2 regions of the Methylocystis sp. SB2 genome follow, and region 2 is predicted to be linked to the other one. Evidence: predicted binding sites of a transcription regulator. Region 2 holds the regulator's gene; the other holds the start of a gene.
The links. Region 2 encodes LexA, which represses DNA repair genes until DNA is damaged. Its sites were predicted from a motif close to TGTTCNNNNTGTGTTCNG; they were not measured.
Positions count from the first base shown of each region.

Region 1 (7,535 bases), 700 kb from region 2:
CGTTCGCCAGGCGGCCGCGGCGTTTCGTTTGGAAGGCGCTTGGAGTCGCTTTGGCGTTCGGGCATCGCGCGCTCTAGGCCCCGTCCGGGCGATAGGTCCGCGCGCGCGAGGGGTTAGCCTCCATGTCAAGAAGCCACCGCGAGGCGATGAAGATCCCGGAGAGGACATAGCTTGCCGGGCAGACCGCTAGCATCAGCAGACCGGCAAGGCGCTGATCCGCCAACATTGTCTCTGTGGTCGCTCCCCAACTCGCCGCGCTTGTGTCGAGAACGCGCGGCGCGAACACAAGAAGCACGCCGAGGAGGCAGGCGAGCTTTCCGGTGATCGCGAGCGCGGCGACGCCGCGCCAACGCGCGACTCCCGAGTCGCCGAGAATCGCCAGCCAGAACAGCAAAGCGGCCGTCAGCAACGACGCGTGCATCAGGAGATGCGCGGTCGGATGCCGCTCGACATAGGCCGACGCCCCCGGCGCATGCCACGCATAGAGCAGGGCCAGCTGCGCCGCTGTGACAATCGCCAGCGCGCGACCGGTCGCAAGGACCGGAGCCGACGCAAACCTCATCGACCGCACAGCCAAAAAAGGCGCGAGCGCACTCATCAGTATAATGTGCGTCGCCATGTGAGACGCGCGAGGTCCGAGGCCCGGACCCGCGGAAGCGACAAGCCCGACGGCGCACGCGACGATGATCGCGACGGCGATTTTCGCTCGCGAATCTGAGAAGGCCTGGACGCTGGGAGCGCCGTTCGCCGTCGATGCAATCGCCAATTTCGCTCTGCTCATCGCTTCGTTGGTGCGAGTTGCGAATACGGAGCATATCGGCCAGTGCGCCGGTCAATCCAGAGCTTGTGGCGTATTGAAACGTCCGCCTCGTCGCCTACTGTAAGCTTGGGGCGGCAGCGGCTTTGACGTGGACAAATTTCAAATACTTCCCCATCTCGCGGCGCTGGCGGGCGCCTATGCGCTCGCTTTGCCGATCGGCTGGGATCGGGAGCGACAGGAGCGCAGCGCAGGGCTTCGCACCTTTCCGCTCGTCGCTCTTGCCTCCTGCGGATTTGTCCAGGCGGCTGAGCAATATATGGCGAATTCGCCTGACGGCATGGCGAGAATCATCCAAGGCGTCATCACCGGAATTGGTTTCATCGGCGGCGGCGCCATTCTCAAGCAAGGCGCCATGGTTAAAGGAACGGCGACGGCGGCGAGTCTGTGGGCCACAGGCGCTATAGGCGCCTCGGTTGGTCTCGGCAGCTACGACGTTGCGGTCGCGATCGCGATTTTTACTTTTGTGACGCTCAGGGCGATCACGCCGCTCGAGAATACTCTCGTCGATGAAAATTCGCGCGGCAAGGAAGATGAGAGTTCGTAGCCGGACCAGCTGCGCCGGCGGTTTCTCTCCATAAAGCGTAGACGCTAGGCGTGCGCGAATGCGAATGATAAAGCGGAGAGCGCCGCCTCACCGAGGAATCCCGAGATGGCCACTCGCCGCTCCGCCTGATGGCGCAGCCGAGGCGCGGCTGATCCGCCCTCGCCTTTGGAGGCGATCCTCAGGCGAGGAGGCAGGCGTTGCTTTGCAGGTATCCGAGCACGCGATCGACGTGCTCGGCGGCGCAGACGGCGATATCCGCCGGCTCCACCACTGTCTGGCCGGCCCGCTGGAATGTCACACGCCCCGCGTCCGCCGCGGCGATCGTCGCGGCGATCAGGCCGTCGCGGTCATTGCTGCCGTCGAGCAGCGGCGTCACCACCTGGGCGACGACATCGAGCCGAATCGTTTCGTGGCGCAGATTCGCCGAGTGCAACACGCCGGCGGCCGCGTCGGCCCGCAGCATCGGGCAGGCGACAGGCTTCGCTGAAAGCGAGCGCGCCGTGCGGAAAGGCTCCGTCGAGGCGGTTGCGAGTCCGACAAGAACCATGCGCAGCAGCGCGTCGGCGATCCTGGAGCGCATCGCTTCGTCGACAGAAGCGCCGCGCACCTCCATCACCGTGACGAGTTCTTCGATCGAGCTCGAATCTGGCAGCCGCGCGATCAACGCCTCGATGGCCCTGCGAACGTCTACGTCCCGAGTCGAGAACCACGCGCCGGACCCCTCGGCAAAGATCGCCGCGCCGTCTTCTTCGCGCGCAAAGTCGAAATCCGACCGCGCCGTGAAATGTAGCCCCTCAATCGCATCCGGCATGATCCTGCGGACGCATTTGCCTTCCCGCTCTTTATGAATGAGCAGGGTCTGACGGAAGGTCCGGCCGGTGAAAATGTCCATGTGCTGTTCCAGCGACACCTGATTGTCGCCCGCCAGCGCGCGCAGCAGGGGCGCCGCGGCCGGATTCATGTTCTCTGGCATCATTGCCGAAAGCGCCGCCTCGCCGAGATAGGCGAGCCCGCGCCCTCCCGCGCTCGTCATAAATTCCGAGAAACTGCAGGGTTCGTTGCAGTCCTCGAGGAACTCATGGCCGATGTATGAGTCGTCGGCGTTTCTCAGACTATTCGCCTCGGCGCGGAAAATCCGGCCCCAGGTCGTCTCCGCAGGCGTGTTCTGTTCCAGGAAGGACAGCATTTCTCTGGCGCGGGCCACGCGCTCGCTTAGCGAGCCATGCAGGCCGACGTGCAGCGCGAGGGCGTCGCGCAGCGTCTGCCGCAGCCGCCATCCGGGCTGTACATTGTAGCTGATGAAGGCGACTCCGTTCGGCGCGAGATTCTCGCGCGCGATTCGCAGAATCGCGTCGCGCACCTGCTCGGGCACCCAGCTGTAGACGCCGTGGCATATAATATAGTCAAACCCCCCGTCCTTGGACCGAAGGTCCGTCAGACTCTGGCGGCGCAGATTAATGTTGGAGAGGCCAAGGGCGGCGACTCGCTTCTGGCCCTCGTCGATCTGCCGCTGCGAAAGGTCGACGCCCAGAAAATAGGCATCGGGGTGGCGCGCGGCGAGCGGAATGAGATTGCCACCGGCCGCGCATCCGAGTTCAAGCACGCGGGCGCGGGAGAGGTCGGTCGCCGTCAGCTTGAAAATGCGGGCGACCGCGCCCAGTCGCGCCGGATGAGTCTGCGGAAAGGGATGCGAGACATAAGGAAGATCGTCATAGGAAGCGGCGTTGCGCGCAATCGCGGCCTGCACGGCCGTTCCGAAGTGAGTCGTCATAAGCAAGTTTCCGGAGCCCAAAGGAGATTCATTCTCCACTTGGCCCGGCGAATTTGCAATGTCGCGAGATTCGCGTCGCGCTCGTCGGTCGAGAATCGGTTGTTAACCGTCTTCAAACGCGAGAGTCGCTCGTTAACGATATTCGAAGAAGGCAAGCCGCGCGTCAGGAGCCGACCTACGTAGTTCTACGACTCCACATCCATGGTGCGGCGGGTTCAGCCGTTTACTTCAAGGATTTGCGATTAGCTTGCGAGTTCGTTGCGCTTTTCTGCGCGCCTCCCGCACTGTCTCCAATTTATCACAGCTGCCCGAAATGTGGCCAAAGCGCGCGTCAAACAGGGCCTTCGTCGTTGACTGTGCATGCCCGATTAAATTTTATTCATCGGGACCACTTCTCCGCGGCTCGGCAAATTCGCGGTTCGGTGCTCTTCGCAGTCCAAGGAATGGGAACTGACCTATGACCAAACTGTCTCAGAAACTCATCAAGCCCAAAAATGGTTCCATCAACTTGCGCCGCGCTCTGATGGGCAGCGTGTCTGCGCTCTCCGCGGCTCTGCCCTTTGCGCAGTCCCCCGTGGTGGTCGGCGCCGCCACGGCGACCGGCGCCATCCTTCTGGCTTCCTCTCCGGCGAACGCGTTGATCTGCTTGAGCGTCAACCCGATCCTCAGCGGCGCGACGGATTCCGGAAAGACCAACAACACCGCTTGCGGCCTGAACGCCAAGGCGGGACCTGGCAGCACTGACGGCGATACGGCGTATGGCAATCAGTCAGTCGCCAATGGTAAGGGCCCCGACGCGGCTACGGCGGTCGGCTCTTTCGCTAATGCGACAGGCGGCGGCGCCACGGCGGTCGGCAACGACGTCGTCGCCAACGGCGCCGGTGCGGCGGCCTTCGGCGGGGATGACCCGACTCTGGGTGCGACTCAGGCGGTTGGCGATAAGACGACTGCGGTCGGCGCCGGCGCGCAAGCTGTCGCCGCTGGGGCCACGGCGCTCGGCAATGGCGCAATTGCGAACAAGGCGAACGCCACGGCCGTCGGCGCTGGCACACAGGCGACTGGAAACGCTTCGACCGCGGTCGGCAATGCGGCGGCGGCCACTGGAAATAACGCTATCGCGATCGGCGCTGACGCTGGCGGCGCCACGGCGAGCGGCGCTTTCTCGACCGCGATCGGCGATAACGTCAAGGCGACCAATACTGAGTCGCTCGGCGTCGGCTCCAACACCAATGTGACGGGCGCCTTCTCGACCGCCGTGGGCAATAACAACAACGTGACAGGCACCACCGCTCAAGCGTTCGGCACGACCAACAATGTCACGGGCGCGAACGGCACGGCGGTTGGCGCGTTCAACAGCGCGACTGGCGCGAATTCATTCGCGGGCGGCGTCGGAAGCTCCGCCACCGGAGCGAGCGGCATTGCCCTCGGCAATGGCGCGACGGCTGGACCGGGCGCTAACGCGATCGCTATCGGCACCGGCGCTGTGTCGCTTGGCTCTGTCGCGATCGGCGCTGGCGCCCAGGCGGGCACAAAGTTGGCGCCGAGCATTCGTTCGACGGCTCTCGGCACCAACGCTAAAGCCAATCTCGCCAACACTTCATCGGCGGTTGGCACGGACGCCGACGCCAGCCTGAGCGCTGGCTCCTCGGCCTTCGGCACGGGCGCGACAGCCGTCGCCAGCGCTGGTTCGTCGGCCTTCGGCTCGGGCGCTAACGCTAATGCTAGCCTGGGTTCCTCGGCTCTTGGATCGGGCGCAACCTCGACCGGCAGCGTTGGTTCGACGTCGATTGGCTTGAACGCCAACACCAACGGAACCGTGGGCTCGACCGCCATCGGCGCCAACTCCAGCGCCAACGGCTTCAACGGCTCGACGGCTTTGGGCGCTGGCGCGACCAACACCGCCAACAACCAGATCATGCTGGGCACGGCGGCCAATACCTACCAAGCGCCTGGCATCACGTCTGCCGCGAGCCTGGCCTCGCAGGTTGGCGTGACCAAGTTCACCACCACGGACGCCCAGGGTCATCTCGCGACCTCCCAGTTCGGGCCGAACGATATCGCCGGTCTCCAGGCCGGCGTCCTGGGGCTGTCGCAGAGCGTGTACAGCCTTGGCAGAGGGGTGCAACGCGGTTACGAGGGCACGGCTGTCGCCGTCGCGCTCGGCGGCGCCAGCTACCTGCCGGACCACAAATGGTTCTCGGTCACCGGCAACTTCGGCACCTTCCGTGGTCAGTACGGCCTTGCCGCTCAGGCGCAGCTGCGCGTGAACGATTGGATGGTGGTCAATGCCGGCATCGGCGCGGGCCTCAAATACGGCGGCGTCGCCGGGCGTGCGGGCGTGACCCTGGCCTGGTGATCATGATCGTGAAGATCAAGCACATAATGCTCGCGGCCCTTGTGGCCGCGAGTTTTTTTCCGACGATGGCTTCGGCGCAATCGCCTAAGCCGAGCCCAGCCAGGCCTGCACAGGCGCCCAAGCCCGCCGATATCGACAAGAATGGCGTTCTGATTTTGATCCGATCGACTCTGCTTGCGCTCGATCAGGCCAACAAAACCGGCAACTATACGGTTCTGCGCGATCTAGGCGCGCCGGCGTTCCAAGGCAATACGGCGGCGCGCCTCGCCGAGATCTTTGCCTCTCAGAGAAAGGACAATCTCGATCTCTCTGGCGTGGCCGTGCTCGAGCCGCAGCTCAGCCTCCTGCCGCAAATAGAGAGCGGAATGATGCACATGTCTGGGTTTTTCCCCTCCGTGCCGACGCAGATTCGTTTCGAGCTGCTCTATGCGCCGGTCCAGGGCCAATGGAAGCTGTTCGGCCTCTCGGTTTCGCTGGGGTCATCAGGTCCTACGGCGCCGAGCGACGCGCCACCCCCGGCCGCGGAACAGCCAAAAGGCGGGACAGGACTTCGCCCCTCTGGGCAAAAGCCCTGACGTCGTTCGGTAAAGACGCCGCCGAGGCGCCGGGACGGTTCGCCGCCCCGGCTTTTCACTGAACTTAATAATTTGGCCAGCAGCGGCGGCCGTAGGGGCCGAGATGGAAGCCAGGCGGGCAGGCGCGACCGACGCCGTATCCTCCCCACTGTCCGCCCCAGCGGCAGCCGCCATAGGGACCGCGATGGCCGTAGGGCCCGCAACCGCCATAAACCTGCACGATCGGCGCGCCCGCCGTCTCACTTGGCGCGAGCGGCATGGTGGCGTGGGCCGGCGCAGCCACAGCGGCCGCGAAAACGAGCGCGAGACCCGTCCTCAATTTCATCTCCAATCTCCTCCTTAGACCAGATTAACGCGCGGCTGGCGCGCCGCGCCCTCAGAATATCATCGCGCGAACAGAAACTTGGCAATTTCAATCTGCGTTTTAGGTTAGTGCTGGCGCGGCTATGTTCATATAATGTTCTTGCGCTGAGTTCGCGCGGCAGTTAAGCTGTCGACGATAATTTGCGCAAAAGAATTTCTCGGGAGCGCGCGATGGCGGTGAGGGTGGCGACGGTCGCGTTCGAAGGCGTCGAGGCCCGTCCCGTCGACGTTCAAGTGCAGATTTCCAGCGGCGCGGTCGTCTTCAACGTCGTCGGCCTCGCTGATAAGGCCGTCGCCGAGTCGCGCGAGCGGGTGCGCGCGGCGCTGATCGCTTCCGGCCTGGCGCTGCCGGCGAAAAGAATCACCGTCAATCTCGCCCCCGCCGACATGCCCAAAGAGGGAAGCCACTATGACGTGCCGATCGCGCTTGGGGTCATGGCGGCGATTGGAGCCATTCCCTCCGACGCGCTCGAAGGATTCGTCGTGCTTGGCGAACTCGCGCTCGACGGAACGCTGACGCCGACGGCGGGCGTCCTGCCGGCGGCGGTGGCCGCCAACGCCCGGGGCTTGGGACTGATCTGTCCGAGCGAATGCGGGCCGGAAGCTGCCTGGGCGTCGAGCGATATGGAGGTGATCGCCCCGCGCTCGCTCATCCAGCTCGTCAATCACATCAAGGGCGCGCAGGTTCTGGCCCGGCCTGAGCCGGCGGTGCGCAGGCTCGCCGCCGATCAGCCCGACCTTTCCGACATCAAGGGACAGGAGACCGCCAAGCGCGCGCTCGAAATCGCCGCCGCCGGCGGCCACAACCTTCTGATGAGCGGCCCTCCGGGCGCGGGAAAATCGATGCTCGCCGCGCGGCTGCCGTCGATCCTGCCGCCGTTGACCCCGCGCGAATTGCTCGAAGTCTCCATGGTTCATTCGGTGGCGGGGCAGATTGCGGGAGGCGAACTGACCGACCGGCGGCCATTTCGCGCGCCCCACCATTCCGCCTCGATGCCGGCGCTGGTCGGCGGCGGCTCCCATGCAAAGCCTGGCGAGATTTCGCTTGCCCATAACGGCATCCTTTTTCTCGACGAATTGCCCGAGTTTCAACCGCAAGTGCTGGA
Region 1 covers NZ_CP187401.1:1,249,554-1,257,088, reverse strand. Annotated here, with positions in the region: gene ACPS74_RS06265 (cytochrome c oxidase assembly protein) at 74-619, opposite strand; gene ACPS74_RS06260 (MgtC/SapB family protein) at 909-1,364, shown strand; gene ACPS74_RS06255 (methyltransferase regulatory domain-containing protein) at 1,543-3,135, opposite strand; gene ACPS74_RS06250 (beta strand repeat-containing protein) at 3,593-5,491, shown strand; gene ACPS74_RS06245 (hypothetical protein) at 5,494-6,066, shown strand; gene ACPS74_RS06240 (GCG_CRPN prefix-to-repeats domain-containing protein) at 6,131-6,391, opposite strand; gene ACPS74_RS06235 (YifB family Mg chelatase-like AAA ATPase) at 6,601-7,535, shown strand, end outside.
Region 1: a site for LexA is predicted at 6,514-6,531, ahead of ACPS74_RS06235 (YifB family Mg chelatase-like AAA ATPase). Genes of this name have one in related genera too.

Region 2 (7,535 bases):
AACGCCGGTCAAGCCGGTGCGCGAATGGTACGCGAACTGGATGCTCGACGGAAAATCGCGAGAGACTTGCGTGCTTCAGTCCGGCCCTTCGGGAGATCTCGGCAAGATCGAGATCCCTTTCGTCGTCGTGCAGAATCTCGGCTATTTCAACCTGCACCAGTTCGGCGCCTATGATCTGTTCCAGAACGCCGCGACGCCGGCGGACCGCAAATGGATGATCCTCGCCCCGCCGCGCTACGAGCTTCCGGTCTATGCCTGGCAATTGGAAGCGCTCGCGTTTTTCGATCATATTCTCTACGGCGTGGACAATGGCTACGCCAGCCAACCGGCCGTCCGCTACTGGCTTGAAGGCGAGGAGCGGTACATTGGCGCCGCCAATTTTCCGGCGCCGGGAACGGCGCAGCAACGCTTCTATCTCGCCTCGGGCGGCGCGGACGCGGCGCGCCACAAACTGTCGGAGACGCCGGGGAGGGGCGAGAATCGCTGGGCCGCCGTTCCGCTGGGCCTGCCGGTGCTCGGTGGGTTCGATGAAGTGGCGAATCAGACGCTCACATTCGAAATGACCGCGGCGCGGCCGATGACGCTTGCTGGCCCCGTATCGCTCAATCTCGTCTTCAGCTCGAATGAGATCGATTCCCATCTCGTGGCGCGGCTCGGCCGCGTCGCCAAGGACGGCGCCTACAGCCTTCTCTCACTCGGAGCCATGAGTCCGGCGCGGCGGCGGCGTGATCCGGCGCGCGATACGGCCTGTGAGATCGTGCATGACACATCCGTGCGCGAGCCCTTAGAGCCGGGCAAGGCGGTGACGCTCTCCTTCAGCCTTACGCCTGGACCGACCCGGCTTGAGCCCGGCGACCGGTTGCGACTCGACATCGCGAGCCGCCTCGATCTGCTGCGCAGCGACGTCAGCCATGGCTATGTGCATTTCGACATGCCGGGGCCGCCCTATTTCGCGCGGAACACGCTGCATTACGGGCCGGATACTTATCTTACCGTGTCCGAGGCGCCGGCGGCGTGAGAGCCTGTAACAACACGAATCTATGAATTCGGCTTCCTCGACAGCAGCCATAGCGCGGAGATGAAAAATCCCTTCGTAAGCGGGAGCAAGAGCAACACGAGCGCGATCGTTAGCGGCACAACGATCAGCATCTCGACAGCGTAGGAGTAACGTCCGCTGCTCTCCAATATGAAGAGAAGCGGCACGACTGTAATCGTCACGGCGCCGACGGTCAGCCATGCTGGGCCATCATCCGCATCGAGGCCCGCAAAACTTTCGCGGCAATGCGCGCAAGATTCACGCGGCTTGAGGTAGCTCGCGAACAGCTTGCCCTTGCCACAGTTTGGGCATTTTCGCGTCAGTCCGCGAAACAAGGATTTGCCCGGCGATGTATCGCTGTTCATTGACGCCAAACCGATTGACAGCGATCGCCGCGCCGCGTGCGCGCTGATCGCATTGCAAGTCCATCGCAAGCGTGGATCTCGCTTCTGATTTAAGGGGATAGGTTTTTATGGCGCCGCAGGCAACCGCCCCCTGCCGAGCGTCGGTTCAAGTCCGTAAGGCGGCGCAAGACAAGGGACGCGGTCGGCGCTAGGCTCTTTCCCGTATTTGTGCGGGGCCGGTCATTCTTGAACGACATTTCACGCACCGCTGAACGGGAGGAGCGCGGCCGCGATCTTTCATCGCGCGTCTTTCCGCTGCGTGTGCGAGGATTGGCCGAGGCCTTGCGCACAGCGCTGGAGCAGGAGCGGGCGCTACGCCGTCCGTTTCTCTGGCTGGTCGTCGCGTCAGGCGGCGGCGTCGTGCTCTATTTCTCGGCCGAGCGTGAACCTTCGCTGGCGCTTTGCCTTTGCGCGCTTGCCGCTTTTGCAGTCTTGGCCGCGCTTACGCGCCGGCACGCCCGCGCCCACGCGCTTTTTCTGACGCTCGCTTTCATCGCCTTGGGATTTGCGTCGGGCGCCTGGCGGACGGCGCGCGTCGCGGCGCCGCTCGTTCCACGCGTTGGCATCGGTGAGCTGACCGGCTTCGTCGAGGAGGTGGATCTACGCCGGGCCGGCGCGCGCTTTATCCTGCGCGTCGCGAGCGCCGAAGGCTTTCCGGATGACATCGTTCCCGCCCGCGTGCGTCTGACGACGCGCGGCGAGCCGAATTTTTCAGCCGGCGACTTCATAGCCTTAAAGGCGCGGCTGATGCCGCCGGCTGGGGCGGCGCTCCCCGGCGGCTATGATTTCGCGCGGGACGCTTTTTTTGCGCGCATCGGCGCGGTCGGCAACGCGCTTGGACGCATCGAGACGATGTCGCCGCCTGAACCGGCGCCGTTCTCGCTGCGTTTTTTCGCGCACGTTGACCATATGCGTAACGCCTTGGCGATGCGCGTCTATCGAATCATCGAAGGCGATGCGGGCGCGATCGCCGCCGCCATGGTGACGGGCAAGCGCGACTTGCTGTCGGACGACGCCAAGAATCTCATTCGCCGGGCGGGCATATTTCACATCATCACCATTTCCGGCGTTCAGATGACGCTCGTCGCGGGCATCTTCTTCGTCGGTTTTCGGCGCCTGTTGGCGATGTCGCAAACGCTTGCGCTGAATTATCCGATCAAGAAATGGGCGGCGGCGCTCGCGATGCTCGGCGCCATTCTCTACGACATCGGCACGGGCTCTCGCGTCGGCACCGAGCGCGCGCTCGTGATGACTCTCATCATGCTTGCGGCGGTTCTCTTCGATCGGCCGTCGCTGTCGATGCGCAATCTGGCGCTTGCCGCGCTCTTCATCATCGCTGTCGAGCCGGAGGCGTTGCTCGGCGCGAGCTTTCAGCTCTCCTTCGCGGCGGTGGCGGCCTTGATCGCCGTGTACGAATGGCGCGGCGAATATCTCGCGAAGCGCCGCATCGACGATCGCGCGCCGCGAGGGCGATTGGGCGCGCTTCGCGAAAGCGTCGCCGAGCGCCTGCTGCATGGACCCGGGGCGGCGATCTTCGCAACGCTATGTGCGACCTCGGCGACCGCTTCCTTCATGGCGAATGATTTTCATGAGCTCAGCCCCTATGTGCTGATCGGCAATCCGCTGACGCTGGCGATCATCGAATTCTTCGCCGTTCCCTGCGCGCTCGTCGGCGCCGCGCTTTACCCCTTGGGCCTCGACGGCTTCATCTGGCGCTATCTCAAGCTGGGCATCGACCTCGTGACCTATCTCGCCGGGCTGATCGCGAGCGCCCCTGGCGCGAGTCTGCCGGTCAAAGCCTTTGCCCCCTGGGCGATCCTTTTCCTTTCGCTTGCGGTCTTATCGCTCGTGCTCTGGCGCACTTGGGCCTGGCGCGCGCTCGCCATTCCTCTCGCCTTGATCGGACTGATGGGCGCGAGGAGCGGCGCGCCTTTTGATCTCGCCGTGCCGGCGACGGGAGAATCGGCGGCGCTGCGCCTGCCGTCCGGACAGCTCGCCGTCTTGGGGCAAAAGCCCAGCGCTTTCGCCGCGGAACAATGGTTGCGGGCGGACGGAGACGCGCGCCAGTCCGCGGACGCCAGGAGCGGCGTCGCCTGCGACGACACGGGTTGCGTGGCGAAGGCCGTCAATGGCCGCTTTGTCGCGCTCGTCGCCGGGCGCGGCGGCTTCTTCGAAGACTGCGCGCGCGCCGCCGTCATCGTGACGCCTCTCTACGCGCCATTGGGCTGTGCGGCGCCGATCGTGATCGATCGCCACAGACTATCGGAAACCGGGGCAGTGACTTTGCGGTTCAAGGCGGAGGGCGTCGAATGGACGACGGCGCGCGCGATCGATGAGGATCGGCCCTGGTCGCCGGCGCCCCGCAATCGCCGCACGTCAGGATTCACGGCGCCGCTGAGCGATGAAGAGCGCAGCGCTGAAGATGCGCGCGCGATGGAGCCGCTGGAGTAGGGCGGCGCAATTCACGCGTCATTGCGAGGAGCGTCGCGACGAAGCAATCCAGGGGCGGCGTCAAAGCGCTGGATAGCGTCGCTACGCTCGCAATGACGGCGTCGCATAGAAGTTAGTATTTCCGCAGGAGGCTCACGAGCCTGCCCTGAATGCGCACGCGATCGGGGCCGAAGATCCGCGTCTCATAGGCGGGATTGGCGGCCTCCAACGCGATCGAGGCGCCGCGCTTGCGCAGACGTTTGAGCGTCGCCTCCTCATCGTCGATCAGCGCCACGACGATGTCGCCGGTGTCGGCGCTGTCCTGCTTGCGGATCACGACCGTATCGCCGTCGAGGATTCCCGCTTCGATCATCGAATCGCCGCGCACTTCGAGCGCGAAGTGCTCGCCGCTCGAGAGCAGGTCGGGCGGCAGGCTGATGGTGTGGCTGCGATTCTGGATGGCGGAGATCGGCGTGCCGGCGGCGATGCGCCCCATGACCGGAATGGCGACCTGATGGTCGCCTTCGTCCTCGAAACGTTCGCTGAGCGGCCGGACGCGCCCGAGATTCCCCTCGATGACGGACGGCGAGAACTTGCCGTTGCGCCCGCCGGCGGTGCGCGGCGTGGCCGATTCAGGCAGACGCAGAACTTCGAGCGCGCGGGCGCGATTGGGCAGGCGGCGGATGAATCCGCGTTCCTCGAGCGCGAGAATCAGCCGATGAATCCCCGATTTCGACCGCAGGTCGAGCGCGTCCTTCATCTCGTCGAAGGACGGCGGCACGCCCGACTCCTTCAGACGTTCATGAATGAAGCGCAACAGATCGTTTTGTTTTTTGGTCAGCATCGCCGCACCGCCCCGCAAGCCGAATCGTTGATTTTGGCTGAGCCGCAGCTTCTGGCTCGATAACCTAAACAAATCATGAACAGAACGATATCGGTTCTTACTGCGTTCCGCAAGCCATATGTTCACGCTTTGGTTAAACCATCATCGTGACGAACTATGTTCGCCTCGCGTGCGCCGTGTTAGACGGGCCGACCCAATTCGAGGAATTCGCCGCGCTCATGTCACAGGTCGTCACCCGCTTCGCTCCATCGCCCACCGGCTTTCTGCACATCGGCGGGGCGCGCACGGCGCTGTTCAACTGGCTTTACGCCAAGAAGCACGGCGGGCGGATGATGCTGCGAATCGAAGACACCGACCGCGAGCGCTCCACGCAAGCGGCGATCGGCGCCATCATCGATGGCCTCCAGTGGCTCGGCCTCGAATGGGATGGCGACATCGTCTACCAGTCCTCGCGGGCCGCGCGCCATGCCGAGGTCGCCGAAGCGCTGCTGGCGCAGGGACACGCCTATCGCTGCTACGCCACGGCGCAGGAGCTCGAGGAGATGCGCGAGAAGGCTAAGGCGGAAAAGCGCCCTTGGCGCTACGACGGCCGCTGGCGCGACCGCGATCCCGCCGAGGCGCCCGCCGGCGCGCCCTATGTCGTGCGCATCAAGGCGCCCCAGGACGGCGAGACGATCGTCGATGACGCCGTGCAGGGACGCGTCGTCTTTCAGAACAAGGATCTTGACGACTTCATTCTGCTGCGCTCGGACGGCGCGCCAACCTACATGCTCGCGGTCGTCGTCGACGATCACGACATGGGCGTCACGCAGATCATTCGCGGCGACGATCATCTCACCAATGCTGGGCGCCAGACGCATATCTATCAGGCGATGGGGTGGACGATCCCGGCCTTCGCGCATATTCCGCTGATTCACGGACCGGACGGCGCCAAGCTTTCGAAGCGCCATGGCGCGCTCGGCGTCGACGCCTACCGCGGGATGGGCTATCTGCCGGCCGCGCTGCGCAACTACCTCGTTCGATTGGGGTGGTCGCAGGGCGACAAGGAGTTCTTCACGACGCCGGAGATGGTCGAGTCGTTTGATCTCGCGCAGGTGCACCGTTCGCCGGCGCGCTTCGATTTCGCCAAGCTCGAAAATATGAACGGCCATTATCTGCGCGATAGCGATGATGACGAGCTGTTGGATTTGCTCGTCGCCACGCTTCCCTATCTCGAAGGCGGCGGCGCCATCGCACAGGCGCTCGACGACAGAACGCGTGGGCAGTTGCGCGCCGCCTTGCCGGGCCTGAAGGCGCGTGCGAAGACTTTGAACGAACTTCTCGACGGCGCGGGCTTTCTCTTCGCGCAGCGTCCGCTGTCGCTCGACGCAAAGGCGGCGCAGCTGCTTTCGGCGGAAGCGCGCGTGCGGCTTGCGCAGCTTGTCGAGAAACTTGCAGGGCTTCCGAACTGGACGGCCGCAACGACGGAAGCGGTCGTGCGCGATCTCGCGACAGCGCTTGGCGTCAAACTGGGCGATCTCGCACAGCCTTTGCGCGCCGCGCTCACCGGCCGCGCGACCTCGCCCGGCATTTTCGACGTGCTGGAAATTTTGGGGCGCGAGGAAAGTCTTGCGCGAATTTCCGATCAGGCGGCTATGGCGTAACCCGCATCGCCGCGGCGTTGGCGCGCGTAAAAATCGCTGACGCGATTTTCGGCGCCGCGCCGTTTTCCGCGCCACGGCGAAACACATCGCCCTTATTCGCGAGGCATGCGCGAAACGCGTGGCGCGCGCTTGACAGCCCTTGCGGTTGATATAGCTTTTTGCACCGCACAACAAACCGAATGCAACGCATCGGCGTGCGCGTGAAAGCGACGACATCGCGAATGTGACGCAATTCATGCATAGCGTTCGCGCGCGTCGCGCCGCGATCCGGCTCGTTGCGAGCGCGGGGGCGGTTGAGAGGGGAGCGGGTATGCCGGAGAAGAATGCTATCTTCACAGTCGGCGACGGATCGGTCGATTTGCCGATCAAGGATGGCACGCTGGGGCCGTCCGTTGCGGACATCCGCAATCTCTACGCCGAAACCGGCATGTTCACCTTCGATCCGGGATTCACCGCGACGGCGTCATGCGAATCGAAGATCACCTTTATCGACGGTGAAGCCGGCGTTCTACTTTATCGCGGCTATCCGATTGAACAGCTTGCCGAACATGGCGACTTTCTCGAAACCTGCTACCTGCTGCTTTATGGAGAATTGCCGTCCGCCGCCGAGAAGGCGAATTTCGACTATCGGATCACGCGCCACACAATGGTGCATGAGCAGATGGCGCGATTCTTCCAGGGGTTCCGCCGCGACGCGCATCCGATGGCGGTGATGGTCGCCTCCGTGGGCGCGCTCTCCGCCTTCTATCACGACTCGACGAACATCGCCGATCCCACCCAGCGGATGGTGGCGTCGACGCGCATGATCGCGAAGATCCCGACGCTCGCGGCGATGGCCTATAAATATTCGGTCGGCCAGCCGTTCGTTTATCCAAAGAACGACCTCGACTACACGTCGAACTTCCTGCGCATGTGCTTCGCCGTCCCCTGCGAGGAATATAAAGTCAATCCGGTGCTGTCGCGCGCGCTCGACCGGATCTTCATCCTGCACGCCGATCACGAACAGAACGCATCGACCTCGACCGTTCGACTGTCCGGCTCGTCTGGGGCGAATCCTTTCGCCTGCATTGCGGCGGGCATCGCCTCGCTTTGGGGGCCGGCGCATGGCGGCGCCAATGAAGCGGTGCTGAAAATGCTCGCGGAAATCGGCACGCCGGACCGCATTCCGCAGTTCATCA
Region 2 covers NZ_CP187401.1:546,558-554,092, reverse strand. Annotated here, with positions in the region: gene ACPS74_RS02800 (CocE/NonD family hydrolase) at 1-1,018, shown strand, start outside; gene ACPS74_RS02795 (DUF983 domain-containing protein) at 1,039-1,401, opposite strand; gene ACPS74_RS02790 (ComEC/Rec2 family competence protein) at 1,627-3,891, shown strand; gene lexA (transcriptional repressor LexA) at 4,004-4,714, opposite strand; gene gltX (glutamate--tRNA ligase) at 4,933-6,357, shown strand; gene ACPS74_RS02775 (citrate synthase) at 6,668-7,535, shown strand, end outside.